3 regions of the Pseudoxanthomonas sp. LjRoot125 genome follow, and region 2 is predicted to be linked to each of the others. Evidence: predicted binding sites of a transcription regulator. Region 2 holds the regulator's gene; each other region holds the start of a gene.
The links. Region 2 encodes FliA, which starts transcription of late flagellar genes. Its sites were predicted from a motif close to TAAAGTTTNNCNNNCNNNGGCCGATAA; they were not measured.
Positions count from the first base shown of each region.

Region 1: a site for FliA is predicted at 4,963-4,989, ahead of ACSION_RS07105 (HDOD domain-containing protein). Genes of this name have one in related genera too.
Region 3: a site for FliA is predicted at 4,155-4,181, ahead of ACSION_RS05240 (methyl-accepting chemotaxis protein). Genes of this name have one in related genera too.

Region 1 covers NZ_CAXUOY020000001.1:1,552,281-1,561,796, reverse strand. Annotated here, with positions in the region: gene glnD ([protein-PII] uridylyltransferase) at 1-1,908, opposite strand, end outside; gene map (type I methionyl aminopeptidase) at 1,953-2,729, opposite strand; gene rpsB (30S ribosomal protein S2) at 3,047-3,850, shown strand; gene tsf (translation elongation factor Ts) at 3,979-4,857, shown strand; gene ACSION_RS07105 (HDOD domain-containing protein) at 5,066-6,559, shown strand; gene ACSION_RS07100 (tetratricopeptide repeat-containing sulfotransferase family protein) at 6,610-8,181, opposite strand; gene ACSION_RS07095 (sulfotransferase) at 8,171-9,516, opposite strand, start outside.
Region 2 covers NZ_CAXUOY020000001.1:2,098,817-2,108,332, forward strand. Annotated here, with positions in the region: gene motD (flagellar motor protein MotD) at 1-399, opposite strand, end outside; gene ACSION_RS09670 (flagellar motor protein) at 412-1,152, opposite strand; gene ACSION_RS09675 (chemotaxis protein CheA) at 1,354-3,099, opposite strand; gene ACSION_RS09680 (hypothetical protein) at 3,127-3,261, opposite strand; gene ACSION_RS09685 (protein phosphatase CheZ) at 3,296-3,907, opposite strand; gene cheY (chemotaxis response regulator CheY) at 3,907-4,287, opposite strand; gene ACSION_RS09695 (RNA polymerase sigma factor FliA) at 4,405-5,157, opposite strand; gene ACSION_RS09700 (MinD/ParA family protein) at 5,154-6,032, opposite strand; gene flhF (flagellar biosynthesis protein FlhF) at 6,022-7,770, opposite strand; gene flhA (flagellar biosynthesis protein FlhA) at 7,819-9,516, opposite strand, start outside.
Region 3 covers NZ_CAXUOY020000001.1:1,152,558-1,162,073, forward strand. Annotated here, with positions in the region: partial or broken gene ACSION_RS05215 (M28 family peptidase) at 1-965, opposite strand, end outside; gene mscL (large-conductance mechanosensitive channel protein MscL) at 1,058-1,462, opposite strand; gene ACSION_RS05225 (fumarylacetoacetate hydrolase family protein) at 1,542-2,249, opposite strand; gene ACSION_RS05230 (hypothetical protein) at 2,315-2,587, opposite strand; gene ACSION_RS05235 (Rieske (2Fe-2S) protein) at 2,678-3,001, shown strand; gene ACSION_RS05240 (methyl-accepting chemotaxis protein) at 3,016-4,098, opposite strand; gene ACSION_RS05245 (DUF3667 domain-containing protein) at 4,295-5,086, shown strand; gene ettA (energy-dependent translational throttle protein EttA) at 5,162-6,829, opposite strand; gene ACSION_RS05255 (RcnB family protein) at 7,050-7,547, shown strand; gene glyA (serine hydroxymethyltransferase) at 7,684-8,940, shown strand; gene ACSION_RS05265 (hypothetical protein) at 9,069-9,485, shown strand; gene nrdR (transcriptional regulator NrdR) at 9,487-9,516, shown strand, end outside.

The sequences.
Region 1 (9,516 bases), 550 kb from region 2:
GTCGGCCTGTGCCGCCGTCATGCCCTGCACCTCCAGCAGCGCGCGCACGCTGCCGCGCGCCTCCGAGAGACGTTCTTCCACGGCCACCGGATTCTCGAGCCCCTCGCGCAGCACGCGGCGCGCAGCGAAGTAGAGGTCGGCGAGCAGCCGGTCCTTCCACGCATTCCAGAGCTTCGGGCTGGTGCCCGCGATATCGGCGCACGTGAGCAGGTAGAGATAGTCCAGCCGCTCGCGGTCCTTTACCAGGGCGGCGAACGCATGGATCACGTCGGGGTCGGCGATGTCCTGCTTCTGCGCCGTCACCGACATGCGCAGGTGCTGCTCCACCAGCCAAGCCACCAGTTCGGTATCGGATTCGCTGAGTGCATGCGCGGCGCAGAACTCCCGTGCGTCGACCGCACCAAGTTCGGAATGGTCGCCGCCGCGACCCTTGGCAATATCGTGGAAGAGCCCGGCCAGCAGCAGCAGTTCGGGCTTGCGCAGCCGCGGCCACACTTCGTGCGCGATCGAGAAGCGCTCATCGGCGCGACCGGCGGCGAAGGCGGCGATGTTCCGCAGCACCATCAGCGTGTGCTGGTCGACGGTATAGACATGGAACAGGTCGAACTGCATGCGTCCGGAGACGCGGGCGAAGGCAGGAATCCACTGCCCCAGCACGCCCAGCCGCGCCATGCGAGTGAGCGTTTCCACCGCACGCGGTCCGCGCAGCAAGGCCATGAAGGCATCGCGCTGACTGCGGCCCGCCTGCGGATACGACGACAGCTTCGGCAACGATTCGGCCAGTGCGCGCGCGGTGCGCGAATGCAGCCCGCGCACCTGCGGGTTCGCGGCCCACGCCGCGAACAGCGCGAAAACCTGCGAGGCATCGCCGGACGGCCAAGCGGCGTCGCGCGCGGCGAGGTAGCCACGGCGCAGCGCGAAGTCCGCGTCCAGCGGTTCGGCCAGCGCTTCGCCGTCGAACTGCTCTTCGAAGCGCTGCAGCAGGCGGTCGCTGATCCGGCGCACGATGGCGGCGCTGCGGTAGAACCCCTGCATCATCTTTTCGACGCCGAGATTTTCCGCGTCGTCGGCGAAACCCAGCCGCTGGGCCAGGGTCTTCTGGTAGTCGAAGCGCAGGCGTTCTTCCGCACGCCCGGCCACGCGATGAAGCCCGTAGCGCAGGCGGCCCAGCGCACGGCGTTCGCGAGCCAGGGCCACGGCTTCGTCCTGGCCCAGGTGGCCCATGCCCACCAACGGCTCCAGGTCGCGCACCCCGAACGTGCGCAGCGCCATCCAGCCCAGTGTGTGCAGGTCGCGCAGGCCGCCGGGACCGTCCTTGATGTTGGGTTCGAGATTGTCCGAGGTGTCGCCGAAACGCGCGTGGCGGATGCGCAGTTCCTCGCGCTTGGCCACGAAGAAATCGCGCGGCGGCCACACACGGGCCGGGCCGATCGCATCGATCAGCAGACCTTCGTCGACGGGCTCGCCGACGATCAGGCGCTCTTCGATCAGCGCGGTCAATACGGTCTGGTCCGCGGCCGCCGCCGCAGTGCATTCGGCGGCCGAGCGCACGCTGTGGCTGATCGGCAGGCCTGCATCCCAGAGCGTGGCGAAGAAACGCGCCACCGCATCGTGATGGGCCAGCTGCACGTCGCTGCCGGCCAGCACGAGCACGTCGACGTCCGATTGCGGGAACAGTTCGCCGCGCCCGTAACCGCCCACGGCGAACAGGGCCATCGGCGCGTGCTCGGGGATGCAGCGCAACCACGCGTCTTTCAGGAGATGGTCGACCGCGCGTGCGCGCAAGGCCAGGATGCGGTCCATGCCGTCATCCTGGTCGAAACGCTTGTCCAGGCGGGCATCGGTGTGGCCCAGCGAGATACGGGCCGCGGCAGACCAGGCCGCGTCATCGGCGACATCCGGGCCGATGTCCGGAAGCCGCGTCGCATGTCCGTTCGCGGCTGCCGGGACGCTCACAGGTCGTTGTCGTCGCCCGGCACGCGGGTCAGGATTTCGACGCCATCCTCGGTGACCGCCACCGTGTGCTCCCACTGTGCCGAGAGCTTGCGGTCCTTGGTCACCACGGTCCAACCATCGGGCAGCACCTTGGTATGGCGGGCGCCCTCGTTGATCATCGGTTCGATGGTGAAGGTCATGCCCGGCTTCAGGACCACGCCCTCGCCCGAGCGGCCGTAATGCAGCACCTGCGGTTCGTCGTGGTAGACCTTGCCGATGCCGTGGCCGCAGTACTCGCGCACCACGGTGAAGCGTTCGCCCTCGGCGTATTGCTGGATCGCGTGCCCCACGTCGCCCAGGGTGGCGCCCGGCTTCACCGCACGGATGCCGCGGAACATGGCCTCGCGGGTGACGTCCACCAGGCGCTTGGCCATCACGGACGGGGTGCCGACGACATACATGCGGCTGGTGTCGCCGTGCCAACCGTCCTTGATGACGGTGACATCGATGTTGAGGATGTCGCCGTCCTTGAGGACCTTCCCTTCGCTGGGGATGCCGTGGCAGATGACGTTGTTGACCGACGTGCAGACGGTGGCCGGGAAGCCCTTGTAGCCCACGTTCGCCGGGATCGCCTTCTGCACGTTGACGATGTGATCGTGGCAGATGCGGTCGAGTTCGGCGGTGGTCACGCCCGGCTTCACGTGCGGGGCGACCACCTGGAGCACCTCGGCGGCCAACCGGCCGGCGATGCGCATCTGGGCGAGGTCTTCGGGGGTTTTCAGCTGGATGGCCATTGGCCGATTATCCCCCATTTGGCCCGCCAGCTGAACGCCCCGGGACCTCCGCCCCCGTCGCGGCCCACCCTCGGTTTGCGGCCAGCCGCCGATGACGGGTATAATCCCGCGGCTTCGCGCCCGGGCACGCCCGGCCGGACCGCCCACGTCGGGCGTCACCGACGAATCCACACCTGTCGCCACCGCCCGTGCCGGGGTGCCCTTCACCAGAAGGGTTCGGTCACGGAAGCGACAGGGAGGCCCAACCCCGGAACCCTGCCCTCGCGGGCACCGCCTTCCTTTTGCCTGGCGGCGGGTTCCTTATCAGGAGTAGAGCAATGCCCCAAGTCACCATGCGCCAGATGCTGGAAGCCGGCGTCCATTTCGGCCACCAGACCCGCTACTGGAACCCCAAGATGGCGCCGTACATCTTCGGTGCCCGCGGCAAGATCCACATCATCAACCTCGAGAAGACCGTTCCGCTGTTCAACGACGCGATGAACTTCCTATCGGGCGTTGCCCAGAAGCGCGGCACCGTGCTGTTCCTGGGCACCAAGCGCAGCGCGCGCGAAGCCGTGAAGGAAGAAGCCGTGCGTTGCGGCATGCCGTACATGACCCAGCGCTGGCTGGGCGGCACGCTGACCAACTTCGCCACCGTGAAGAAGTCGGTCGCCCGCCTGAAGGAACTGGAGTCCGCCGAAACCGACGGCACCTTCGAGAAGCTGGTCAAGCACGAAGTGCTGGGCCTGCGCCGCGAACGCGACAAGCTGGAAGCCTCGCTGGGCGGCATCAAGGACATGAACCGTCTGCCGGACGCGCTGTTCGTCATCGACATCGGCCATGAAGACATCGCCATCAAGGAAGCCAAGAAGCTCGGCATCCCGGTGATCGCGGTGGTCGACTCCAACTACGACCCGGCCCTGGTCGACTACGCCATCCCCGGCAACGACGACGCCATCCGCGCCGTGCAGCTGTACGCCCGTGCCGCCGCCGACGCCGTGCTGGAAGGCAAGGCCGCATCGCCGAACGCCGCGACCGTCCGCGAGGAAGAGTTCGCTGAAGGCGGCGACGACAAGGGCGCCCGTCGCGCCCCGGCCAAGAAGGCCGCCGGCAAGAAGTCCGACGAAGCCGCTGCCGAGTAATCCGGCTGCAACGCCGCCGCGCCATGCTGCGCGGCGGCTTTCCTCCCGTCCGGCGCGATCCGCGCCGACCGGGATACGACAGGACGGCATCCGTACCGTCCACCGAATTCGCTAACCGAGGTAATCCCGTGGAAATCACCGCTTCCCTGGTCAAGGAACTGCGCGAGCGCACCGGCGCCGGCATGATGGAGTGCAAGAAGGCGCTCACCGAGAACAAGGCCGACATCGACGCCGCCGCCGAGTGGCTGCGCAAGTCCGGCCTGGCCAAGGCCGACAAGAAAGCCGACCGCGTCACCGCCGAAGGCCGCATCGCCGTGGCCCAGGACGGCGGCAAGGCCGTGCTGGTCGAGATCAACTCCGAGACCGACTTCGTCGCCAAGGACAGCAACTTCATCGCCTTCACGGACGCGATCGCGCAGGCCGCGCTGACGTCCGGCGCCGCCGATGCCGATGCGCTGAAGAGCGCCAAGCTGGCCTCCGGCGAGACGGTGGAAGAAGCCCGCGCCGCGGCCATCGCCAAGCTGGGCGAGAACATGCAGATCCGTCGCCTGGTCGCCATCGACAGCACCAACAGCGTCGCGGCCTACGTGCACGGCGGCAAGATCGGCGTGCTGGTCGAGGTCAAGGGTGGCGACGCCGACCTGGCCCGCGGCCTGGCGATGCACATCGCCGCGATGAACCCCCCGCACAACAAGGCCTCCGATGTGCCGGCCGAGTTCGTGGCGAAGGAAAAGGAAATCGAGCTGGCCAAGATGTCCGACAAGGACAAGGCCAAGCCGGCCGACATCCTGGAGAAGATCATCTCCGGCAAGATCAACAAGATCGTCAACGAAGTCACCCTGTACGGCCAGCCGTACGTGCTGGACAGCGACAAGTCGGTCGAGCAGGTGGTCAAGGCCGCCGGCGCCGACGTGATCGGCTTCCAGCGCCTGGTGGTCGGCGAAGGCATCGAGAAGGTGGTGGAAGATTACGCCGCCGAAGTGATGAAGCAGGCCGGCCTGGCGTAAGCCATCGCCAAACCTGTCGTATGCAAGAAAGCCGCGGGGAACCGCGGCTTTCTTGTTTTCCGGGAGCGCATCCCCTGATGACCGCGACCGTTCGTCGCGCGCCACTAAAGTTTGTCCTTCCTGCGCCGAAACTGGTTACAAAGGTGACACTTCGTCACGCTTTGCTGGCATGCTGCCGGCAACTCCTTTCAACGCAGTGCGCACCCGGATGCGTCCCGAACTCGAAGCCCAGCTCCTGAATTGCCGCAACCTGCCAAGCCCCCCGGGCGTGGCATTGCGCATCATCGAGCTCGCGCAGGACCCCGAGGTCGTGATGGCGACCGCGGCCGATGCGATCGGACTGGATGCTGCGTTGAGCGCGCGCATGCTGCGCATCGCGAACTCGCCGCTATACGCAAGCCGTCGTCGCGTGGAGAACCTGTCGCAGGCACTGACGGTGCTCGGCCTCAATGCGACGCTGACGCTCGCGCTCGGTTTCTCGCTGGCGCGCTGCGGCAGCGGCAGCCATCCGGTGGCGCAAGCGCGCGTCTGGCGCCGCAGCGTGATCGCCGCACTGGCCAGCCGCCTGCTCGGCCAGCATGCGGGCATCCGCAAAGCCGAAGAACTGATGCTGGCCGGCCTGCTGCAGGACATCGGCATGTTGGCCCTGCTCGAAGTGCTGGGCGAGGATTACGCACGTCTGGTGGAGAGCGCCGAGGACAACGCGGCGCTGATCGCCGCCGAGCGCGACTTGCTGGGCTGCGACCACGCCACCGTCGGCGGCTGGTTGGCGCGCCAATGGAATCTGCCGGCGCTGTTGCGCGAGGCGATCATCGAAAGCGAGCACCCCGCCTCCGATACCGGCTTCAATGCCTGCGTCGCGGTATCGGGACACATCGCTGATATCTGGCTGGCGGCCGACGACGCGGCTCGCACCGAAGCCGCGCATCGCGATGCAGCGCTGCATGCGGCCACCCGCCTCGGGTTGGATTACGCCGCGTTCCTCGCCCTGACCGAGGAGATGGTGGCCGCCCTGCCCGACGTCTGCGTGATGTTCGATGTGCCGCCTGCCCCCCCTGCCCGCATCCAGGCGCTGCTGGACCAGGCGCGCGAACTCCTGGTGGTGCGCAATCTCCGCGAGATCCAGGAAGCCGCGCGCGCGCGCAAGGAAGCCGATGAACACGAAGACCGCGCGCGTCGCCTCGCCGAGGAAGTGCGCCGCGATCCGCTGACCGGTGCGTACAACCGCAGCCAGTTGGAAGAGGTGCTGGAGAAGGAGTTCGAGGCCGCCACCCGCCATGGCTGGCCGCTGTCGATCGCCTTCATCGATCTCGATGATTTCAAGCAGGTGAACGATCGCTGGGGCCACCTGGTCGGCGACGAAGTCCTGCGCAACTTCGCCAAGGTGCTGATGCGGCGGGTGCGCAGCAGCGACATCGTCGCCCGTTACGGCGGCGAGGAATTCCTGGTGGTGCTGCCGGGCATCGGCGAGGAGGCTGCGGCCCTGGTCGTGCGCCGCATCCTGTCGGAGGTCTCCGGCTCGGCCATGGCCGAAGTCAGCGGCCAGCCGCTACACGTGACCTTCTCGGCCGGATTGGCCACGCAGGGCACGCTGGAACAGTTCCGCCACGTCGACGACCTGCTGCGCGCGGCGGACGAAGCGCTCTACGGCGCCAAGCGCGAAGGGCGCAATCGCGTCTCGGTGGGTGCGGTCGGCCCCTGAGGTGGCCGCATCGGGTCAGCCGATTGCGCTTCAGCTGCTCCCATGACCCTTCACGCCCCGCCGAGCCGTTCCCGCAACGGCACGAGGTGCCGTTCGTAAGCGCGCCATTTGGGGGTCTCCTGCACCTGGATGCGATCGCGCACCTGCACGGCGCTTGCCGTGACGATGCCACGCGTCCGCGACTGCATCCCCAGCATCCCGGGTTCGAACGCAATGCCGATGAAGTCGCAGACCCGTCGCATGACCTGCTCGGGGTCGCGCGTGAGCTGCGCATAGTCCACGTCCAGAATCCTTCCTGGATATCGCGCATGCCAGTGGGCCATCAGCGCTCGGTAGTGCCGGTAGAAGTCGGCAAGTTCGAGTTGGTCGTAGCTGTAGGGATTTGCGTCGGAGAACAACTCCCGCAGGTTCGAGAAGCAGGTTTCCATGGGATCGCGGACCATGTGCAGGATCTTCGCCTGCGGCAAGGCTTCGCAGATGAAACCCGCGTTGAGGAAGTTCGAGGGCAGCTTGTCGGTGAAGCAGCGTTCACCCGACAACCGCCACGCCATGCCGTCCAGATAGCGCCTACCCACGGAAGACAAGTCGACGGCCGCTGCGCGCTCGACAATCTCCGGATCGATCACGCCGGCGCAATGATGATCGGCGGCATGGCGCATCGCGCTTGTGAAATCGTAGAGCTCACCCAGACCGCGCACCTCGGAATGGCCGTCGAGCAGCTGCTCGATCAACGTGGTGCCGGAACGATGCATGCCCACGATGAACACCGGCGTGGCATGGACCTCCGACGACTCCGCAACGGGGAAAGCACCGGGCTCGAAACGCAGCAACCGCTCGAACACGTCCCGCGATCGCGCCGCGTCGTAGCGCAGCGACGAGCGCTTGCTGGCACACCCTTCCCGCAGCGCATCCCAAGCCTCGTCGTGCCGACCCAGATCGTCCAGTTCCTTGTGCAGCGCGAAGGCCAGCAATGCACGGTCCTGTGCGGTCCGTTGGGGCGCCTGGAGTTGCACCTTGATCTGCGCAAGATGATCCTCACCGCCGGCTTGTTTCCGTACCTGCGATCGCAGCCAGTACGCCTGGGCGATCCGCGGCGCGCGCGCGATCGTCCGCGCGATGTCGTCCGCGGCTTCGGCGAAGCGCCCCAGGAACATCAACACATGGGCCCGCGACAATAGTGTCGGGGGATAGTCGGGATCCCCGCGCAGCGCTTCGTCGAGGAAGACGATCGCCCGCTGCGGCAACCCGGCGTAGGTCAGTTGCGCAGCGATGGTAATCAACGAGGGGATCGGGATACGGGAGATGGGCAACATGCGCTCGATGCATGCCAGCATCGCCGGGATTTCGTTGAAGGTGCGCAATCGCGCCAGCAACTCCTTCAAGACGTCGGCACGCGTCGCCTGAAGCTTGCTGGCCTGCAGCACGTAGCCATGCGCAGCCCGATAGTTCCCCGCGAGCGACTCGATGTAGGACAACTGCAACAGGATGTCCGGATCGTCGGGCGAAAGCTCCAGCGCTCGCAGGTAGCACTCGGTCGCTTGCCTGAAGTCCTTGGCCGCGGCATGAGCCTGCGCCCGCGCCGTCAATCCGGCCACGCGACTGGAGATCGACTCAACCTGCATTCTCGATCCTTTGCGCGTCCAACATCAGCCGCAGAGGCTCCAACTGCGGCGCATATCGCTTCCAGGCGCCGATGCCACGGCCGTGTATCGGCGACCTAACCTGCGAACTGCTCGCCGTCGACACCGGCGACGCATTCGCGGTGATGTCGAGCATCCCACCGACAGGCGACAGCCCGCAGAACGCGAGCACATCGATCAGTGTTTCGTCTCCGGCCTGCACCAATGCTTCGTAATCCAGGATATGCACGGCTCCCGGCGCGCGTTCCTTCCAGTGCGCCATCAGTTTCTCGAACCCCCGGTGATGGGCGGCCAGATCCTCGAGGCCGTAGCTGTAGGGGTAAGCACCGCCCTCGAACAATTCCTTCAGGTTCGAGAAGCAGGCATCCATGGGGTCCCGCCGTACACAGAGGATACGCGCCTGTGGAAGCGCCCGCAGTATCAGCCCGACATTGAAGAAATTCTGTGGATTCTTGTCGATGAAACAACGGCGCCCCGCGACCATGGGCGCCAAGCGTTCCAGATAGCGCGCGCCGATCCGGGCGGGATCGGCCGCTTGCACTTTCTCCCAGCGCGACTCTTTCAGGCCACCCTTGTAGAAATGGTCGGAGATCTCGCTCACGGCAGCATCCAGGTCGTTACGTTCGCCCAGCGACACCACCTCGGGATGATTGTCGAGCACCCGATCCAGCAACGTCGTGCCCGTCCGCGGCAAGCCAACGATGAAGATCGGGACGGCGCCCGCTGGTTCAGCGACCAACGGCGACGACATCGCCCATGGGTCGGGACGCAGCAGCCGTTCGAAGCCCCGCGCCTCCTCTTCCCGATCATGCCGCAGTGCGCGATGGACCACGGCAGCGCCTTCCTGTAACGCGTCCCACGCGGCGGCCGTCTGATCCGCCGCATCGAGCTCCTTGAACAAGGCGTACAGCAGCTGGGCGCTCTCGGGGGAGCCGTCCGCATGCTGGCGGCGCGCCGCTGCGACCCTCGGCACGCGAATGCCCGGAGGGTTGGAGGCCTGGTGGTACGCCAGTGTTCGATGGACGTAAGCATCGTTCGGACTGAGCCGTAAAGCGTACTCGTAATGCTCGGTAGCTTCGCCCAGCTTGCCCAACGACCTGAGTATGTTGGCGCGCGTGTAGCACAAGAGGGCATTGGGTTTGACGCGCGCCCCGACATGCGTCAGGAACTCTAGCGCCGTGTCGTGCTGATTCACCAGCCAAAGATGCTGTGCGAGCACCGCCGCCTGCTGCAGGACGTCACGATTGGACCAGTCCATGGATCGGATCAGGCGAACGATCTCCCCATCCTCGGCAAACGCCAGCAATCGCAGGCTCA
Region 2 (9,516 bases):
GTCGTCGGCGATGCGCTTCAGCTCGCCCTGGGCGCTCTGCAGGCCCTTGGCGTCCAGCGCCAGGTTCATCTGCGAGGCCATCGCCGCCAGCAGGGTGACGTTGGGCGACGGCGAAGGGGCCGACGGGCCTTGCTTGGCACCGGACTTGATCGGTGAAGGACGGTCGAAGTCGGCGCCCTGCAACTGGTGGTTGCCCACCTGGACCGGGTTGATCGTGCGTGGAGCGCCGCCGAATGCAGCTGTCAGCGCGTCGGCCATCACCCGGTACTTGCCCTCGTTGATCGTGGAGATGGCGTACATCACCACGAAGAAGGCGAGCAGCAGGGTCATGAGGTCGGCGTAGGGGATCGCCCAGGCCTCATGATTGGCGTGTTCCTCGTGCTTGTGCCGGCGTGCCATGGTCGCGCCGGCTCAGTGCAGGAAGCCGGCCAGCTTGGCCTCGATGTTGCGCGGGTTCTCGCCCTGCGCGATGGCGATCAGGCCTTCGATGATCATTTCCTGCTCGCGGCTGCGCCCGCCGATGACGCTCTTGAGCTTGCTCGCGATGGGCAGGAAGAACAGGTTGGCCGAGGCGATGCCGTAGATCGTCGCGGTGAACGCGGCGGCGATGCCGTGGCCCAGCTTGCTGGGGTCGGCGAGGTTCTTCATCACGGCGATCAGGCCGAACACGGCGCCGATGATGCCCAGCGTGGGCGCGTAGATGCCCATGGCTTCGAACACTTTCGCAGCGGCGAGGTCCTGGTGCTCCTGGCCGTTGAGGTCGATTTCCATCATGTGCCGGATCGATTCCGGCTCCACGCCGTCCACCAGCATCTGCAGGCCCTTCTTCAGGAAGGGATCGTCCTGCTGGTTGACCAGCGGCTCCAGGCCCAGCAGCCCCTGCTTGCGCGCGATGTTGCTCCAGTCGACGATCTCGGCGATCAGTGCCTCACCGTCGTTGCCCGGCGGGCGGATCACCCAGCGCACGATGGCGACGGCGCGCTTGAACACCGGCGGCGGCGTGTGCACCAGGATCGCGGCGAGGGTGCCGAGGATCACGATGACGAACGCGGCCGACGACCACAGCGACGATAGGCCCGCACCCTTCAGGATGCTGCCACCGACCAGCGCGACGAGCGCGAGCAGGAGTCCGATGAGGCTGAAGATGTCCATGTAACGATCTATCGGCCCGATTCAGGTGGACTTGAGCTGGGCTTCTTGTAGGAGCGACGTAAGTCGCGACCGGGATCACACACCGATCTCTCACGTGGGAGCGACGTAAGTCGCGAGTTCTTTCCTTCAGGCATCTGGATTCGCCCGCACCGCGCCTCGCGGTCATCGCGACTTACGTCGCTCCCACGACAGCCTGCCGCGCTATGCGGTCGCGCGCAGGCCGTCCACGTCCAGGATCAGGGCCATGCGGCCGTCGCCGATCAGGGTGGCGCCGGCGTAGCCGGGCAGGCCGCGCACGGCGCGCGGCAGCGGCTTGATGACCACTTCCTCGCGACCGCGGACCTGGTCGACGACCAGGCCGAAGCGCTGGTCGCCCATCTGCAGCACCACGATGGTGAGCAGCGGTGCGGCGGTGGGTTCCACCTGCAGCCAGTCGCGCAGGTCGACCAGTGGCAGCGTGTGCGATTGGCGGTCGAGCACGGCGCGGCCGTCGAACCAGCGCAGGCTGGCGGCGGGCGCGTGCAGCACTTCCATGACCCGTGCCAGCGGCAGGGCGTAGACAGGCTCGCCGGCCTGCACCAGCAGCGTCGGCAGGATCGCCAGCGTCAACGGCACGCGGATGACGAAGCGGCTGCCGCGGCCCACGTCGGAATGGATGGTGATCTGCCCGCTCAGTTCGCGGATGCGCGACTGCACCACGTCCATGCCCACGCCACGGCCGGAGATGTCGGTCACCTCGGCCTTGGTCGAGAAGCCGGGCAGGAAAATCAGCTGCAGGCATTCGTCGTGCGACAGGCGCGCGGCGGCCTCGGGATCGATCAGGCCCTTCTCCAGCGCCTTGACGCGCAGGCGTTCGGGATCGATGCCGGCGCCGTCGTCGCGGATCTCGATGGTGACGAAATCGCCTTCCTGCTGCGCCGACAGGCGTACGTGGCCCTGGCGCGGCTTGCCGCTGGCATCGCGCAGCGACGGCACTTCGATGCCGTGGTCGATGGCGTTGCGCACCAGGTGCACCAGCGGATCGGCCAGGGCTTCGACCAGGTTGCGATCAAGCTCGGTGTCGGCGCCGACCAGTTCCAGGTCGACTTCCTTCTGCAGTTGGCGGGCGACGTCGCGCGCCACCTTGGGGAAGCGCGAGAACACCTTGCCGACAGGCTGCATGCGCGTGCGCATCACCGCGTTCTGCAGGCGCGCCGTGGCGATATCGAGGCTGCTGACCGCGCGGTCGAGTTCTTCGTCGCGGATGCGGGCGCGCAGGGTCTTCAGGCGATTGCGCGAAAGCACCAGTTCGCCGACCAGGTTGACGATCGCATCCAGCCGCTTGGTGTCCACGCGAATGGTCTGTTCCGCTTCGCCGCCGGCCTTCGCCGCCGGCTTGGCGGCCGGTGCGGGCTTGGGCGCGGCCGGTGCGGGGCGCGGTGTCGGCGCAGGCGCTGCGGCGGCTACCTGGGTGGGCGCGGCATCGCCGTGCAACTGGTCGAGCAGCGCTTCGAATTCGTCGTCGCTGATCAGATCGCCAGCGGCCGGCGCGGTCGACGTCGCGGCAGCAGGGGCGGCCGCCGGTGCGCTGCCGTGCACGTCGAACTGGTCGATCAGCGCCTGCGGCGCGTGCGGCGGTTCTTCGCCTGCGCCGATTGCGTCCAGCATCTGCTGCAGATAATCCAGCGACTGCTGGGCGGCGTCGAAATGATGCGGTTCCAGCGCGGCCTGGCCGGCGCGGACCAGGCCGAGGGTTTCTTCCGCCGCGTGGCAGAGGTTGACCATCGCCTGGATGCCGAGGAAGCCGGCGCCGCCCTTGAGCGTGTGGAAACCGCGGAACACGGCATTCAATTGTTCGCTGTCGGACGGGTCTTGTTCCAGCGTGACCAACTGTTCGCCCAGGCGATCGAGGATTTCCTGCGCTTCGATCAGGAAGTCGGCGGCGATTTCGGGCGTGACGGCGGACATGGACGGGCGGTTACCGGAAGCGGTCGATCAGCGGGCGGGGTGGACCAGGCGCGGCGACGCGGCGCGGCGCGCGGTCAGGCGCCGGGCGATCACGTCGCAGGCCAGCAGCAGCCCGACGAACAGCAGGAGGAGCGGATGACGATGGACGGAACGGTGGCGCATGGCAGGTCTCCGGTTCCGCAGCGCCCGGCGTGGGCTACAGGCCCAGGCCGGAGAGCAGGTCGTCGGCGTCGTCCTGCGAGAACGCGTTGCGGTCTAGACCAGCAACGGCCGGACCGGCGAGTTCTGAAGTCTCTTTCTTCTCCGGCGGCGGCAGGCCGAGCGCACCGAAGCCCTCGTGCACGCGGCGGACGATGCCGGCGACACGGCGGATGATCTGGCCGGTGAGGTCCTGGTAGCTCTGCGCCAGCGCCATTTCCGACAGGCCCTTGCCGATGCTGTCCACCAAGGCGGCCTGTTCGGCCGACAGGGCGGTGCCCTTCAGCTGGGTGGCGTAGCCGCGGCACTGTTCGGCCAGGTCCAGCGTCTTGTGGCTGGCCTGTTCGGTCATCTCGACCACGTGGTCCAGGCGCGAGCAGGCGTCGTCGAGTTCGCCCGCATCGGTTGGCGGAAGCTCGCCCAGGGTCTGTGCCAGCTCGCGGGCGAGGCGACCCAGGCCCTGCATCATCGGCTGCGTGCGCCAGGCGGCGATGGTGTCCAGTTCACGGCGCCAGCCAGCTTCGTCGCCCTGTTCCAGGGCGTCGAGCGCGTGCTGCAGCCGTTCCACCAGCGCGGCGCGCGCACCGGTGACGTCGGCGACGGCGTTCATCAGGCGGCTGCTCCCAGGCGTTCGAAGATCTTGCCGAGCTTCTCTTCCAGGGTCTGCGCGGTGAACGGCTTGATGATGTAGCCGTTCACGCCGTTCTGCGCGGCTTCGATGATCTGCTCGCGCTTGGCTTCGGCGGTGACCATCAGCACGGGGAGCGTCTTGAAGCGCTCGTCGGCGCGGATCGCCTTCAGCAGCTCGATGCCGGTCATGCCGGGCATGTTCCAGTCGGTGACCACGAATTCGAAGCTGCCCTGCGACAGCGCCGTCAGCGCGCTGTTGCCGTCTTCGGCCTCGGCGGTATTGGTGTAGCCGAGGTCGTTGAGCAGGTTCTTGATGATGCGGCGCATGGTGGAGAAGTCGTCCACGATCAGGATGCGCATGTTCTTGTTGGCGGTCACATCGAACTCCAGTAAAGCGTGCCCGGTGAGGGGCGAGGGCAGGGCAGGGGCTGCACGCGGCGGCCTACCGGAGCTTTATCGGCAGGCCGCGGGGATTCTTCAGTCGTCCGTTTCCAGGCCGGCGTCGGCCTTCTCGAAGACCTGCAGGCGGCCGCGCAGGCGGACCATGGCCTGGCCGTGGATCTGGCAGACCCGCGACTCGCTGACCCCGAGCACCGCGCCGATCTCCTTCAGGTTGAGTTCCTTCTCGTAGTACATCGAGAGGACGAGCTGCTCGCGTTCCGGCAGGTGGCCGATGGCCTTGACCAGTTGCTGGCGGAATTCGCTGCGCTCCAGGTTCTGCTGCGGCGACGGGCCGCCGGTACGCGCGGTGTTCGGCTCGCCGTGGTCGTCGATATGCGATTCCAGGCTCAACACCTGGCCGCGCGCGGCGTCTTCCATCAGGCGCAGGTATTCCGGCAGCGGCATCTCCATCGCCGAAGCGACTTCGGTGGCGATGGCGGCGCGGCCGGTGCGCTGTTCGATCTCGCGCACGGTGGCGGCGGCCTGGCGCGCACGACGGTGCACCGAGCGGGGCACCCAGTCGCCGCGGCGGATCTCGTCGATCATCGAACCGCGGATGCGGATCGAGGCATACGTTTCGAACGAAGCGCCCTGTTCGGCGTCGTAACTGCGCGAGGCTTCGATCAGGCCGATCATGCCGGCCTGGATCAGGTCGTCGATTTCCACGCTGGCCGGCAGGCGTGCCGCCAGGTGGTGGGCGATGCGGCGCACGAGGTCGGCATGCTGGGTGACGCAGTCGGTGGCGGCACTGCGCTGGACGGCGCGGTACTGGGCGGCGGCGGTGTTCATGCGGCCACCCCGCGCTGGATCAGGCGTTCGACGAAGAACTCCACGTTGCCGCGGGCACCCTGCGGCGGCTGCCAGCGGGCGGCGACGCGGGCGATGTCGGTGATGGCGCGTGCGGACGGGCTGCCCGGGTAGGCCTTCACGACGGCCTGCTGGCGCTGCACGGCGCGGCGCAGCCAGTCGTCCTGCGGCACGGCGCCCAGGTAGTGCAGGGCGACGTCGCCGAGGAAGCGTTCGCAGACGCGGGCCAGCTTCTCGTACAGCTTCCGGCCCTCGTTGGGATCGCGGACCATGTTGGCGATGACGTGCACGCGGTCCAGGCCGCGCTCGCGCGCCAGCACCTTGATCAGCGCGTAGGCGTCGGTGATCGAGGCCGGTTCGTCGCAGACCACCACGACGGTGTCCTGCGCGGCCTGGCAGAAGGTCAGCACGCTGTCGGTGATACCGGCGGCGGTGTCGACCACCATGACGTCGAGGGCGCGCTGCAGTTCGGAGAACACGTTGACCAGGCCGACGTGTTCGGCCGGCGTCAGTTCGGCCATGTGGCGGAAACCCGACGAAGCCGGCACCACCATCAGGCCTTCAGGGCCTTCCAGCAGCACGTCCTCGAGCTGGCAGCGGCCGGCGACGAGATCGGCCAGGGTGAACTTCGGCGACAGGCCGAGCAGCACGTCCACGTTGGCCAGGCCCAGGTCGGCGTCCATCAGCAGCGTGCGCTTGCCCATCTCGGCCAGCGAGATCGCCAGGTTCACGGAGACGTTGGTCTTGCCCACGCCGCCCTTGCCGCCGGTGATGGCGATGACGCGCACCGGATGGAACGCGGACGGGATCGGCGGGGTGCTGCGCGGATTGGTCTGCAGCAGGTGGTCAGGCGACATGGGTGGCCTCGGTCGAGCAGGGTTCGTCGGCTTCGCGGCGCAGCTGGTCCAGCCGCAGCACGAGGTGGGCGCTGTTGGCGCGGTGGAGGTCGTCGGGCACGCGCTGGCCGTCGGTCACCCAGGCCATCGGCAACTGGTGGTCCACGACCACCGACAGCGCGGAGCCCAGGCGACCGGTTTCGTCGAGCTTGGTCAGCACCACGCCTTGCGGCTGCACGGTGCTGAAGCGGCGGACGACTTCGTCCAGGTCGGAGAAATGGGAGTTGGCCGGCAGGCAGAGCAGGGTCTGCACCTGGCCGGAGGCGCGCAGCCAGTTGAGCTGGCCGACGAGGTTGCGGTCGCGCTGGCCCAGGCCGGCGGTGTCGATCAGCACCAGCTTGTAGTCGCGCAGGCGTTCCAGCACCAGCGCCAGGCTCTGCGCGCTGTCGGCTTCGTGGACCGCGATGCCGAGCTGGCGGCCGTAGCCGTGCAGCTGCTCGCGACCGCCGACACGCACGGTGTCGGTGGTGACCAGCGCGACGTCGCGCGCGTTGTGGCGCTGCGCGAAGCAGGCCGCCAGCTTGGCGATGGTGGTCGTCTTGCCGGCGCCGGTGGGGCCGACGAGCGCGATCACGCCGCCCGCTTCCAGCGGGTCGATCTCGGTGACGGGCAACTTCTTCGACAACAGGCCCAGCATCAGGCCGCGGCCGCGATGGGCTTCGGTGTCGGCAGGAATCTGCAGGGCGATGTCGCGGGTGATGCCGGCGTCGAAGCCGTAGTCCTCCATCAGTTCCATCGCCTGCATGCGCACCGGCGAACCGCGCAGGCGCTCGTCGGTGAGGCGGTGCATCTCGCGTTCGATCATTTCGCGCATCGCGGCCAGCTCGCCGCGCATGTGCACCAGTTGTTCGTCGCTTTCGCGGGCATCGGCCGTCTCGTCGGTCACGACGGTCAGCGTCGGCACGGTGACGGCGGAGGGGGCGGGGATGGCGGTCGCCGTGGTCGTGCGTGCGGCCGGCAAGCTGGCCACCTTCGGCGCGGGGGCCGGTTCCGGCAGCGAGACCGGCGGTGCGATCGACGGCAGCAGGGTATCCAGGTCCAGGGTGTCATCGACGTCCGCGCGCACGGCGGTACGCGCACGCGGCGCGGTGACGGGCTCGGCGATGGCGTCGTTGGTCGGGGCGATGGCCGGTCCCGGTTCGTTGGCGGGCGGTGCCGGCAGGCAGGCGGCCAGTTTGGAGGCGAAGGATTCGGGTTCGATCAGCTGCGGCGCGATCTCGCGCAGCGGCTGGCTGGGCGTGAAGCGCGGCGGCGCTTCGTTGGCAGCCGCGACCGGCGTGGCGGCGAGGGGTGCCGCGGGCGTGCGCGGCGCGACGACCGGGGTTTCAGTGCGCACGGCGGTTGCCTGTGCGGCCGGTGCCTGTGCCGTCTGGCGTCGCGCGAAGTAGCTGGCGGCGGCTTCGGCGGGCGACAGGACCGGTGCGCTCGGCGCGGGTGCCGCGGCATGCGCGTCGGTGTTCGTGGTGCGGTTCGGTGCGGCCGGATCGAGCAGCGGATGCAGCGGCGCGGTGGCGTTGGCCGGGCGCATCGCGTCCAGGGTGTGCTTCACCAGCGCTTCGTCGTAATTGCTGGCGGCGACGATTTCCACGCCGTCCTCGGTGACGCGATTGGACAGGATCACCGCATCCGGGCCGTGTTCCTGGCGGACCAGGGCGAAGGCGGTGCGCATGTCGGGAGCGACGAAGCGTTTGATTTTCATGGCGTGCTATCCGGTTCGGTGTCGCGTCGGGTTCTGCTGCTCCCGGTATCAGCTGATCGTGCCGACCAGCTTCAACCGCTTGTCTTCGGGAACCTCGCTGTAGGCCAGCACCGACAGCGAGGGGACGCTGTGGCGGACCAGGCGGGCGAGGGCGGCACGGACCGTTCCCGGTACCAGCACCACCGCAGGCTCGCTGCGGGCTTCCTGCTTGGTCACCACGTCGGCGAGGCTCTGGTGCAGGCGTTCCGCCAGTCCCGGTTCCAGCGCCGCGCCGGTTCCCTGGGTGCTGTCCTGCAAGACGCGTTCCAGATTCGGCGCCAAGGTGTAGACGGGCAGCTCAGGGGTCATGCCGGAGATCTCCTGCACGATGAAGCGCCCCAGCGAGGTGCGTACGGCGGCCGTGAGCGCGGCCGGATCGGTGTTCTGCGGCGCGAACTCGACCAGCGCCTCGACGATGCGACGCAGCTGGCGGATCGGCACGCGTTCGATCAGCAGGTTCTGCAGCACGCGCACCACGGTGGCCAGGGGCAGCGCCTTGGGCGTGAGGTCCTCGACCAGCTTCGGCGCGTTGCGGCCGAGCTGGGACAGCAGCTGCTGCACTTCCTCGTGGCCGAGCAGTTCCGGGGCGTGTTCGCGCACCAGGTGCGAAAGATGGGTGGCCATGACGGTGGCCGGATCGACCACGGTGTAGCCCAGCGATTCGGCCGTGGCCTTCTGGTGCGCCTGGATCCAGACCGCATCCAGGCCGAACGCCGGATCCTTGCCGGGAATGCCGTCGATGGCGCCGAACGCGCCGCCCGGGTCCAGGGCCAGCTCGCGATCGGGGTGGATCTCCGCAGTGGCGACCGGCACGCCGTGCACCAGCAGGCGGTACCCGTTGGACGGCAGTTCCAGGTTGTCGCGGATGTGCACCGGCGGGATCAGGAAGCCGAGGTCCTGGGTCAGCTTCCGGCGCACCGCCTTGATGCGGGACATCAGTTCGCCGCCCTGGTTCTTGTCGACCAGCGGAATCAGCCGGTAGCCGACTTCCAGGCCCAGCGGATCGACCGGGCGCAGTTCGTCCCAGGTCAGCTCGGCGTTGCGGTCGGGCGCACCCGGCGCGGGCAGGGCGGCGACATCGCCGCCGGCGGCCTCGGGGCCTTCCTGGGTGCGCTTCCACATCTTCCAGGCCAGGTAGCCGAGCACGGCGGCCAGCGTCAAAAAGGCGACGTTGGGCATGCCGGGCACCAGGCCGACCAGGCCCAGCACGCCGGCGGCCACCGCCAGCGCCTTGTGCTGGCCGAAGGCCTGGCCCATCACGGCCTGGCCCATGTCCTCCGAGCGCGAGGCGCGGGTGACAAGCATCGCCACGGCCGAGGAGACCAGCAGGGCGGGCAGCTGCGCGACCAGGCCGTCGCCGATCGACAGCAGCGTGTAGGTCGAGGCCGCATCCGCCGCCGGCATGCCGTGCTGGAACATGCCTACGGCGAACCCGCCGATCAGGTTGATGAAGAGGATCAGGATGCCGGCGATGGCATCGCCGCGGATGAACTTGTTGGCGCCGTCCATCGAGCCGTAGAAGTCGGCTTCCGCACGGACTTCCTCGCGGCGGGCCTTGGCTTCCTCGCGGGTCAGGATGCCCGCGTTGAGGTCGGCGTCGATGGCCATCTGCTTGCCGGGCATCGCGTCCAGGATGAAGCGTGCCGAGACCTCGGCGATGCGGCCGGCACCCTTGGTGATGACGACGAAGTTGATGATGGTCAGGAT
Region 3 (9,516 bases), 950 kb from region 2:
TCGTTGGCGAACGCGATCAGGCGAATCGTGCGCTTCGGCGCCTGCTTCAGCTGGCCGATCAGGTGGCCGGCGGCCATCGTGATGGCGATGCCGGCGCCGTCGTCGATCGCGCCGGTGCCGAGGTCCCACGAGTCCAGGTGGCCGCCGATCACCACGACCTCCTTCGGCAGGCTGCGCCCGGTGATCTCGCCGATCACGTTGTGCGAGGTGTACTCGCCGTCCCAGCCGCAATCCAGCGCGAGCGACACGCGCACCGGACCGCGTTGCAGCAGGCGCGCCAACTGGTCGGCATCCGGGATGGTCAGCGATGCCGACGGCACCGGCGTCAGGCCGTCGTCGAACCGGGTGATGCCGGTATGCGCGACGCGATGGTTATCCGTGCCGGCCGAGCGCATCAGGAACGCGATCGCGCCCTTGCGGATCGCGGCCGACGGGCCCTTCGAGCGGATCGCGCCGCCGTTGCGATAGTCGCTGCCATCGCGCGCGGAGGTCATCTGGTAGTCGACGAACGCGATCTTCCCGGACAGGGATCCCGCGGGCGCCGCTTCCAGCGCAGCCAGGTCGGCGAAGCGGACGATCTCCGCCTCCACCGTGCCCTTCGGACTGCCGCCGAGTGCGGTGACGGTCAGCGGTTGCGCGTGTCCACCGAGTACGACGGCCCGCTCGCTGCGACGCACCCACTTTGGAAACGTCACCGGTTCGATCCACACCTTGTCGAAGCCGAGCGCCTTGAACTTCGCTTGTGCCCACGCCACGGCTTTCGCATCGGCCTCGCTGCCGGCCAGGCGCGGGCCCACTTCCGTCGTCAGCGATTCGACGACGTTCCAGCCGGTGCGGTCGGCGAGCGCCTGCTCGCGGAGTTGTGCGGCGGTGGCGAGGGCGGCGTCGGGGATGCGGGTTTCGCGCGACGCGGCGAAAGCGGGGGCGGTGACGGCCAGGGCGAGCAGCAACGGAGCAAGGCGCATGGAAAGTCCCGGAAAAACGAAGGCCACGAGCTTAGCAGCCCGTGGCCCCGTGTTTCCGTCGACGGCGTTGCCGATCCGGAACGCCGCGTTCGTTATTTCTTCAGCGCGTCGCGGATCTCGCGCAGCAGCAGCACGTCCTCGGGTGGTGCGGCGGGCGCGGCCTCGGGCTTGCGGTGCAGGCGGTTGACCGCTTTGACCAGCAGGAAGATCGCGAACGCGACGATGACGAACTGGATCACCGTGTTGAGGAACTCGCCGATGCCGATGACCACGGCGGGTACTTCCTTGCCGGCGGCGTCGATCGTGGCTTCCTTGAGCGTCCACGCCCACTTCGAGAAATCCACGCCACCGACCAGCAGCCCGATGGGCGGCATGATGATCTTGTCCACGAGCGTCGTGACGATCTTGCCGAATGCCGCGCCGATCACCACGCCGACGGCGAGGTCGACCACATTGCCGCGTGCGATGAATTCCTTGAACTCGCTGACCATGCCCATCGAGGGATCTCCGTGAACGGCGCCGACACGCCACTGGCGTGGACTATAACCCCGTGCGTCGATGACGCAAGGCAGGGCATCAACCCGCGATGCGCCCGCGCAACTCCACCACGCCATCGAGCGAGGCCACGAACGCATCACCCGGTACCAGCGCCGCAACGCCCGCCGGCGTCCCCATGAAGACCAGGTCACCGGCCTTCAGCGCATAGAGCTTCGACAGCTCGTGCAGGATGTCGGGCACGTCCCAGATCAGGTCGTGCAGCGCGCCCTGCTGGCGGACATCGCCGTTCACGCGCAGGGTCAGCGTGCGGGCATCGAGCGCGCCGGCATCCGCGGCGGCGACCAGTTCGCTGATGGGGGCCGAATGATCGAAGCCCTTGCCGGTATCCCACGGCAGGCCCTTGGCCTTGGCGGCGCCCTGCAGGTCGCGACGGGTCAGGTCCAGGCCGACGCCGTAGGCGATGACCAGGGCCTGCGCCGCCTCGCGCGACAGCTCGCCCGCGGGTGCGTCAACGCCCAGCGCGGCGACCAGCTCGACCTCATGGTGCAGGTCGTTCGTGCCGGGCGGGTAGGGTACGTCCACGTTGCCGGTGACGATGGCATCGGCCGGCTTGTGGAAGAACACGGGCGTGCCGCGCTCGGCCTTCGATGCAGGAGCGGCCGCACCCATCTCGCGTGCGTGGTCGGCGAAGTTGCGGCCCACGCAGAAGATGCGCCGCACCGGAAAGGTACCGCCACCGCGCACGGGGACGCGAGGCACCGGCGGGGTCGGGATGATGTCGGACATGCGGCGGTCCAGCGAATCGAGGGCCGCAGAGTGTAGGCGGGAACCACGTCCCGCGCAGGCGTCGCTCAGCGCGGCAGCGGCAGGACCGGTTTGCTGACCACCTGATATTCGCCTTCCATCGCGTTGTCGCGCGCGACCGGCCTGCCACGCTGGCGCAGCAGCTTGTACAGCAGGCCGCCGGCGATCATCGCCGCACCCACGAACACGCTGAAGAACACCAGCACCGCCAGCACGGCCAGGCCCAGCAGGCCGATACCCAGGCGCAGCAGCGGATGGCGCGGCTTGCGGGGCGCGAACGCGTTGCGGAAGGCGTTGAACTGAAAGTGGCGTGCGTACATGGCGTTGCGTCGTGACAGAATGCGGCGGGGGCCGGTACGCGCAGTATCGGATGACCGTTACATGACCGTGTGAGAACTTCGTTAAGTCGTATGCGACTGACTGCACTGAATGACATCGCCGACGGTGGTTTTGCCGAAGTTGAGGCCACGATCGGCGACGATGCGGAATCCCTCATCCTCCATCGCGATGGCGATGCGGTCCGTGCATGGCTCAACGTCTGCCCGCATGCCGGTCGCCGCCTGGACTGGGCGCCGGGTCAGTTCCTGAAGAGCAAGGACGGGCATCTGGTCTGCGCGGCCCATGGCGCTTCCTTCGAATTGCAGCGCGGCGACTGTGTCGCCGGGCCATGCCGGGGCGATGCCCTGCATGCCGTCGCGGTACAGATCCGCGACGGCGAGGTGTGGCTCGCCTGAGCCCTCGCGCCGGCTCAACCGGTGCCTTGCAGGATCACGCAGTGCCAGCCGGTGTGGTAGGTTTCGTAGCCGGGTGACGCGGCCTGCGCGATGCAGTGCGGCCGACCGTCGAGCACAAGTTCGGTGGCGGCGCGGGGTTCTGCGAACAGCGTGGCGCGACCGGGGAAGTCGAGTCGGGGTGCGGCGCCGACGGACTGCGTGTCGGCCAGCACCTGTCCCTGGCCGTCGACGATGCAGACACGACTGCGACTCCACTCGGCATCGGACAGCGGCGTGTGTTCGACGATGGTCTGCGCCAGCGCGTCCCAGCGGAACACGATGCCCAGCACGCCCAGCGGCCGGCCCTGCACGCGCCCGCCCTCGCGCACGGTGCAGGAATAGACCAGCACGCGTTCGCCGCCGGCCAGCGGACTGGCATGCATCGACTGGAAGCCGAACTCCTCGCCGCTCTGCGTCGCCATCGCCGACTGGAACCAGGGCTGCTGGGCCACCGATTGGCCCACCGATCGATACTGCCGCGGTCGCCCGTTGGCGATCACGTTGCCGTGCAGGTCGGCGAGCACCAGGTCGAAGTAGACCGTGTACGAATCCAGGATCTGCCCGAGGCGCTGGCTGGCGTGGGCGAGGGCCGCCGGCTGCGGATCTTGCACGGCGGCGACCACGGCCGCATCGGTGGCCCACCAGCGAACGTCGCAGCTGCGCTCGTAGAGATTGCGATCGATCAGGTCGATGTTGGCCAGCGCCAGGTCGGTGAGGCGCGTGCGGCGCACGTCGGTTTGCAGCTGTTCCAGCCGTTCGCGCAGGTCGGTGCTGGTGCGGCCGGCCATGCGGTCGATCTCCTGCGCGGTATCGCTGACGCGGCGCGAGAGCGTGTCCATCTCTTCGGCGATCACTCCGAAGCTGCGCCCGGCCGCGCCGATGCGCACGGCCTCGATGCGGGCGTTCATCGAGATGATGCGGGTGATGCGGTTGATCTCGTCGATCTTCTGCAGCGATTGCCGCAGTTGCTTCAGCAGCGCGTCCGACAGTCCGGAGACGGACTGGATGTGGTCGTCGATACCGGCGTCGTCGGTGGGGGCGGCGGCGCGTGCGTTCATGGGGCTCCTTGCATGGGGGGGTGACCGTGCGTTCGCGCATGGTCGTCATTGAAGCGCTATCGGCGAACCTCGCAACCGCTTTAACCGGCACCTTCGCGGTGCATGTTTTCCCTCCGATGGGGCGACTGGGGCGGGCTTGTTGGACGTTCGCGCGGTGCTTCACCTAGAATCCGCCGACCACGGAAAGGGGACCGGCATGGGCGACGCGAGCATCTGCATCAACTGCGGCCGAGCCGTCGCCGATCTCCAACAGAAGTTCTGTCCCGCCTGCGGGCAACCCACGCCGGTGCACCGCATCGACTGGCATTTCCTCGGCCACGAGCTGGAGCACAGCGTGCTCCACATGGATCGCGGCATTCTCTATTCACTCAAGGAGCTGATGCTGCGGCCAGGGCATCTGATCCGCGGCTATCTGGAAGGGCGGCGTGCGAAGCAGGTGAAACCTCTGCTGCTGCTGATGATCTCGGCCGCCGCCGTGGTGCTGCTCGGCAAGTATCTGCTGGGTGGCGACCTGCTGGGCTCCGCGATGCAGGCAGGCTTTTCGGAATCGGGCGCCATGCAGCCGGGTTCGGGCGTCGATCCCGCTGTCGCGATGGGCACCTTCAACATGGTGAAGGACTGGATCAACGCCCACCTCACCGCCGTCACCCTCTTCCTCCTGCCATTCGAGGCCGCTGCGTTCTGGCTCGCGTTCCGCGGCAGGGGCCTCAACTACCCCGAATGGCTCGTGGTGACCGCCTTCCTGACGGTACAGACGTTCGTCTTCATGGCGCTGGCCATCCTCGTGCGGAACTGGGTACCGAATGCCCAGGAATGGTCCGTCGCGCTGGCGTCCCTCTACGCCGTGTTCTCGCTCGTCCAGTTGTTCCGCAACCACTCGGGCTGGACCACCGCATTGCGTACGCTGGTGGGCCTGGGGGGCTTCATGCTGGTGCAGGGCCTGATCACCCTGGCCGCTGCTTACGTATTCGTCGCGATGACCCATTGATCCATCTGGCGCGCGAACAAGAAAGCCGGCTTTCGCCGGCTTTTTTGTTGGGGTGCCCAGCAAGCCTCGGGTGGCTTACTTCAGCGCCTTGAATCGCAGGCGGTGCGGACGCGCGCCTTCTTCGCCCAGGCGACGCTTCTTGTCTTCCTCGTACTCGCGGTAGTTGCCCTGGAAGAACTCCACGTGCGAGTCGCCTTCGAAGGCGAGGATGTGCGTGGCGATGCGGTCCAGGAACCAGCGGTCGTGCGAAATGACGAACGTGTTGCCGGGGAATTCCAGCAGCGCGTCTTCCAGCGCACGCAGGGTTTCGATGTCCAGGTCGTTCGACGGTTCGTCGAGCAGCAGCACGTTGCCGCCCTGCAGCAGCGTCTTGGCCATGTGCAGGCGCCCGCGTTCACCACCGGACAGCGAGCCGACCATCTTCTGCTGGTCCTGGCCCTTGAAGTTGAAGCGGCCGATGTACGCGCGCGATTGGATCTCCACGCCGTTGATGTTGAGGATGTCCAGGCCGCCCGAGATTTCCTGGAAGACGTTGTGGTTGCCTTCCAGCTTGTCGCGGCTCTGGTCGACATAGGCCAGCTGCACGGTCGGGCCGGTGGTGATCGTGCCGGAATCCGGCTTTTCCTGGCCGGTGATCATCTTGAACAGCGTCGACTTGCCGGCGCCGTTCGGGCCGATGATGCCGACGATGGCGCCGCCGGGCACCAGGAAGCTCAGGTTGTCGATCAGCAAGCGGTCGCCGAACTTCTTCGAAACGTTCTTGAACTCGATGACGTTGTTGCCCAGGCGCTCACCCGGCGGGATGAAGATCTCGTTGGTTTCGTTGCGACGCTGGTAGTCGACCGACTGCAGTTCTTCCAGGCGGGCCAAGCGGGCCTTGCCCTTCGAGCGGCCGCCCTTGGCGTTCTGGCGCGACCATTCCAGTTCTTTCTGGATGGCCTTCTGGCGCGCCTTTTCCTGGTTCTCTTCCTGCTTCAGGCGCTCGTCTTTCTGCACCAGCCAGTCGGTGTAGTTGCCCTTCCACGGAATGCCGCGACCGCGGTCCAGCTCGAGGATCCATTCGGCGGCGTTGTCGAGGAAGTAGCGATCGTGGGTGACGGCCACCACGGTGCCGGTGTAGCGGGCGAGGAATTGTTCCAGCCACTCGACCGACTCGGCATCGAGGTGGTTGGTCGGTTCGTCGAGCAGCAGCATGTCCGGCTTCTGCAGCAGCAGGCGGCACAGTGCGACGCGACGCTTCTCACCGCCGGACAGCTTGCCGACGATGGCGTCCCACGGCGGCAGGCGCAACGCATCGGCCGCGACATCCAACTGGTTCTCCAGTGTGTGCGCGTCGCCGGCGGCGAGGATCGCCTCCAGGCGCTCCTGCTCCTTGGCGAGCGCGTCGAAGTCCGCGCCTTCCTCGGCATACGCGGCGTAAACCGCTTCCAGCGCCGCCTGGGCCTGCAGCACGTCGCCCACGCCTTCCTCGACGGCCTGGCGGACGGTGTGCTCGGGATTCAGTTCCGGCTCCTGTGCCAAGTAGCCGACCTTGATGCCGGGCTGCGGGCGTGCTTCGCCTTCGAAATCCTTGTCGACACCCGCCATGATCTTCAGCACGGTGGACTTGCCCGCGCCGTTCAGGCCCAACAAGCCGATCTTCGCGCCGGGATAGAAGGACAGCGAAATGTCCTTGATGATCTGCCGCTTCGGCGGGACCACCTTGCTGACCCGGTTCATGGTGTAGATGTATTGCGAGGACATGCAGGCTCCGGTACGCAGGGCCCGTCACCCGACCGGGGACCGGCAGGCGAGCAGGTGAACATGGGGAAGGCGCCCAGTATAGCCGTTCAGGCCGCCGGGGCCGCTGGCTGAACGGGATCCGAGCGTTTTGGGACTGTTGTCGCGTAACCGTTTTCCAGCGGGAAACGGTTCAGACGCAATGCGCATCATGGCCTCACGTACCCCTAACAACGGAGTTGCCATGAACAGCCGTCGATTCTTCCAGGGCCTGGCCATCGCCGTGCTGGCGATCGCCACCACCGCCCCGGCGCTGGCGCGCGATGACGACCGCGGCCGTGACCGTGGCCGCCAGCATTACGATCGCGACTGGCGCGATGACCGCCGTGACGATCGCCATGATCGCCGCGACGACCGCCGCGACCAGCGCCATGCCTACCGCAGCGGTTACCGGGATGGTCGCCGTTACGATGATCGCTACGACCGCCGTTACGACGATCGCCGCTACTACGCGCCGCCGCCGCGCGTCGTCTATCGCCCGGCGCCCGGTTACCACCGCTGGGCCAAGGGCCAGCGCTACCGCGACTACTACCGTGGCCCGGTCCACGTGGTGAACGATTACGACTACTACGACCTGCGTCGTCCGCCCCGTGGCTACCACTGGGTGCGGGACGACCGCGGCAACATGCTGATGGTGGCCATCGCCACCGGCATCATCGCCGACCTGATCCTGCACCACTGAGCCGGACCCCTCCGGCCACGGGAAAAGCGCGCTCCGGCGCGCTTTTCCTTTTCCGGGCAGGGGAGAGGGCGGGTCGTGGCCGGCCCCCCGGCGGGATACAATCGGGAACCCCGCCCGCTCTAGCCCCGGAGACCCGATGTTCCCGCGCGACGCCCGCATCGAAACCTACGATCCCGAACTGGCCCAGGCCATCGCCCATGAGGCGCGCCGGCAGGAGGATCACGTCGAGCTGATCGCCAGCGAGAACTACGCCAGCCCGCGCGTGCTGGAAGCACAGGGCAGCGTGCTGACCAACAAGTACGCCGAGGGTTACCCGCACAAGCGCTACTACGGCGGCTGCGAGTACGTCGACATCGCCGAGCAACTGGCGATCGACCGCGTGAAGCAGCTGTTCGGCGCCGACTACGCCAACGTGCAGCCGCATTCCGGCTCGCAGGCCAACCAGGCCGTGTACTTCGCCCTGCTGCAGCCGGGCGACACCATCCTGGGCATGAGCCTGGCCCACGGTGGCCACCTGACCCACGGCGCCAAGGTCAACGCCTCGGGCAAGATCTTCAACGCCGTCCAGTACGGCGTGAACGACCAGGGCCTGATCGACTACGACGAAGTCGAGAAGCTGGCGCTGGAGCACAAGCCGAAGATGGTCGTGGCCGGTTTCTCCGCCTATTCGCAGGTGGTGGATTGGGCACGTTTCCGCGCCATCGCCGACAAGGTCGGCGCCTACCTGTTCGTCGACATGGCGCACGTCGCGGGCCTGGTCGCCGCCGGCGTCTATCCGAACCCGCTGCCGCACGCGCACGTGGTCACCTCGACCACCCACAAGACGCTGCGCGGCCCGCGCGGCGGCATCATCGTGGCCAAGGGTGCCGGCGAAGAGATCGAGAAGAAGCTGCAGAGCATCGTCTTCCCGGGCATCCAGGGTGGTCCGCTGATGCACGTCATCGCGGCCAAGGCCGTGGCCTTCAAGGAGGCGCTGGAGCCGGAGTTCAAGAGCTACCAGGCGCAGGTCGTGAAGAACGCCCAGGCGATGGCGAAGACGATCATCGCGCGCGGTTACAAGATCGTCTCCGGCGGCACCGAGAACCACCTGATGCTGGTCGACATGATCGGCAAGGACGTCAGCGGCAAGGACGCGGAAGAGGCGCTGGGCAAGGCGCACATCACCGTCAACAAGAACTCCGTGCCGAACGATCCGCGCAAGCCCTTCGTGACCTCGGGCCTGCGCATCGGCACCCCGGCCGTGACCACGCGCGGCTATGGCGAACAGGACTGCATCGACCTGGCCAACTGGATCTGCGACGTGCTCGACGCGCCGAGCGACGAAGCGGTGCTGGCCAGGGTGCGCGATAGCGTCACCGCGCAGTGCCGCAAGTATCCGGTTTACGGCAGCTGAGAGCCGGTTGCATGCGCGGACGCACACTACCGCCAAGACGGATCGAGAGCGCCACGCTCCTGGCCCTCTTCGCGGTGGCGTCGTTGGGTCTGCCGGCCTCAGCGGCTGACACTGTGCTGAAGGAGCCCGTGTTCACCGCGCCTGAGGCATATGTGGAATCTGCGCCGGCGGGCTACTTCCCATGCAAGAAGGGATTGACGGCCCTGGTGACCCACGCCGAGTTCCGTAGGTTCGCGTATCGCAATGAGGTGTGGCCACAGGAGGATGGGGTCGATCTCTCCCGTGCCTCCTGGTCCGCGGCGCGGATGCTTCGCGTTCCGACGATGAATTTTGCCTTCGCCGGCAAGGCGCGACATGGTTTCCGGGCGCAGGTCTACGTCCTGGTTGACGGCGAAGGTCAGGTGCTGGACAAGCTGGTGACCTGCAGTACCGCTCCGGTATACAACGACGCCTTGTTGGCGTTGATCGATGGGTTCAGGTTCGAGCCCTCGCGTTACAAGGGTCGCGGCCTCCATAGCGTGATGCCCGTAGACTTCGAGAACTGACATGCACTGCCCCTTCTGCCAGCACACCGAC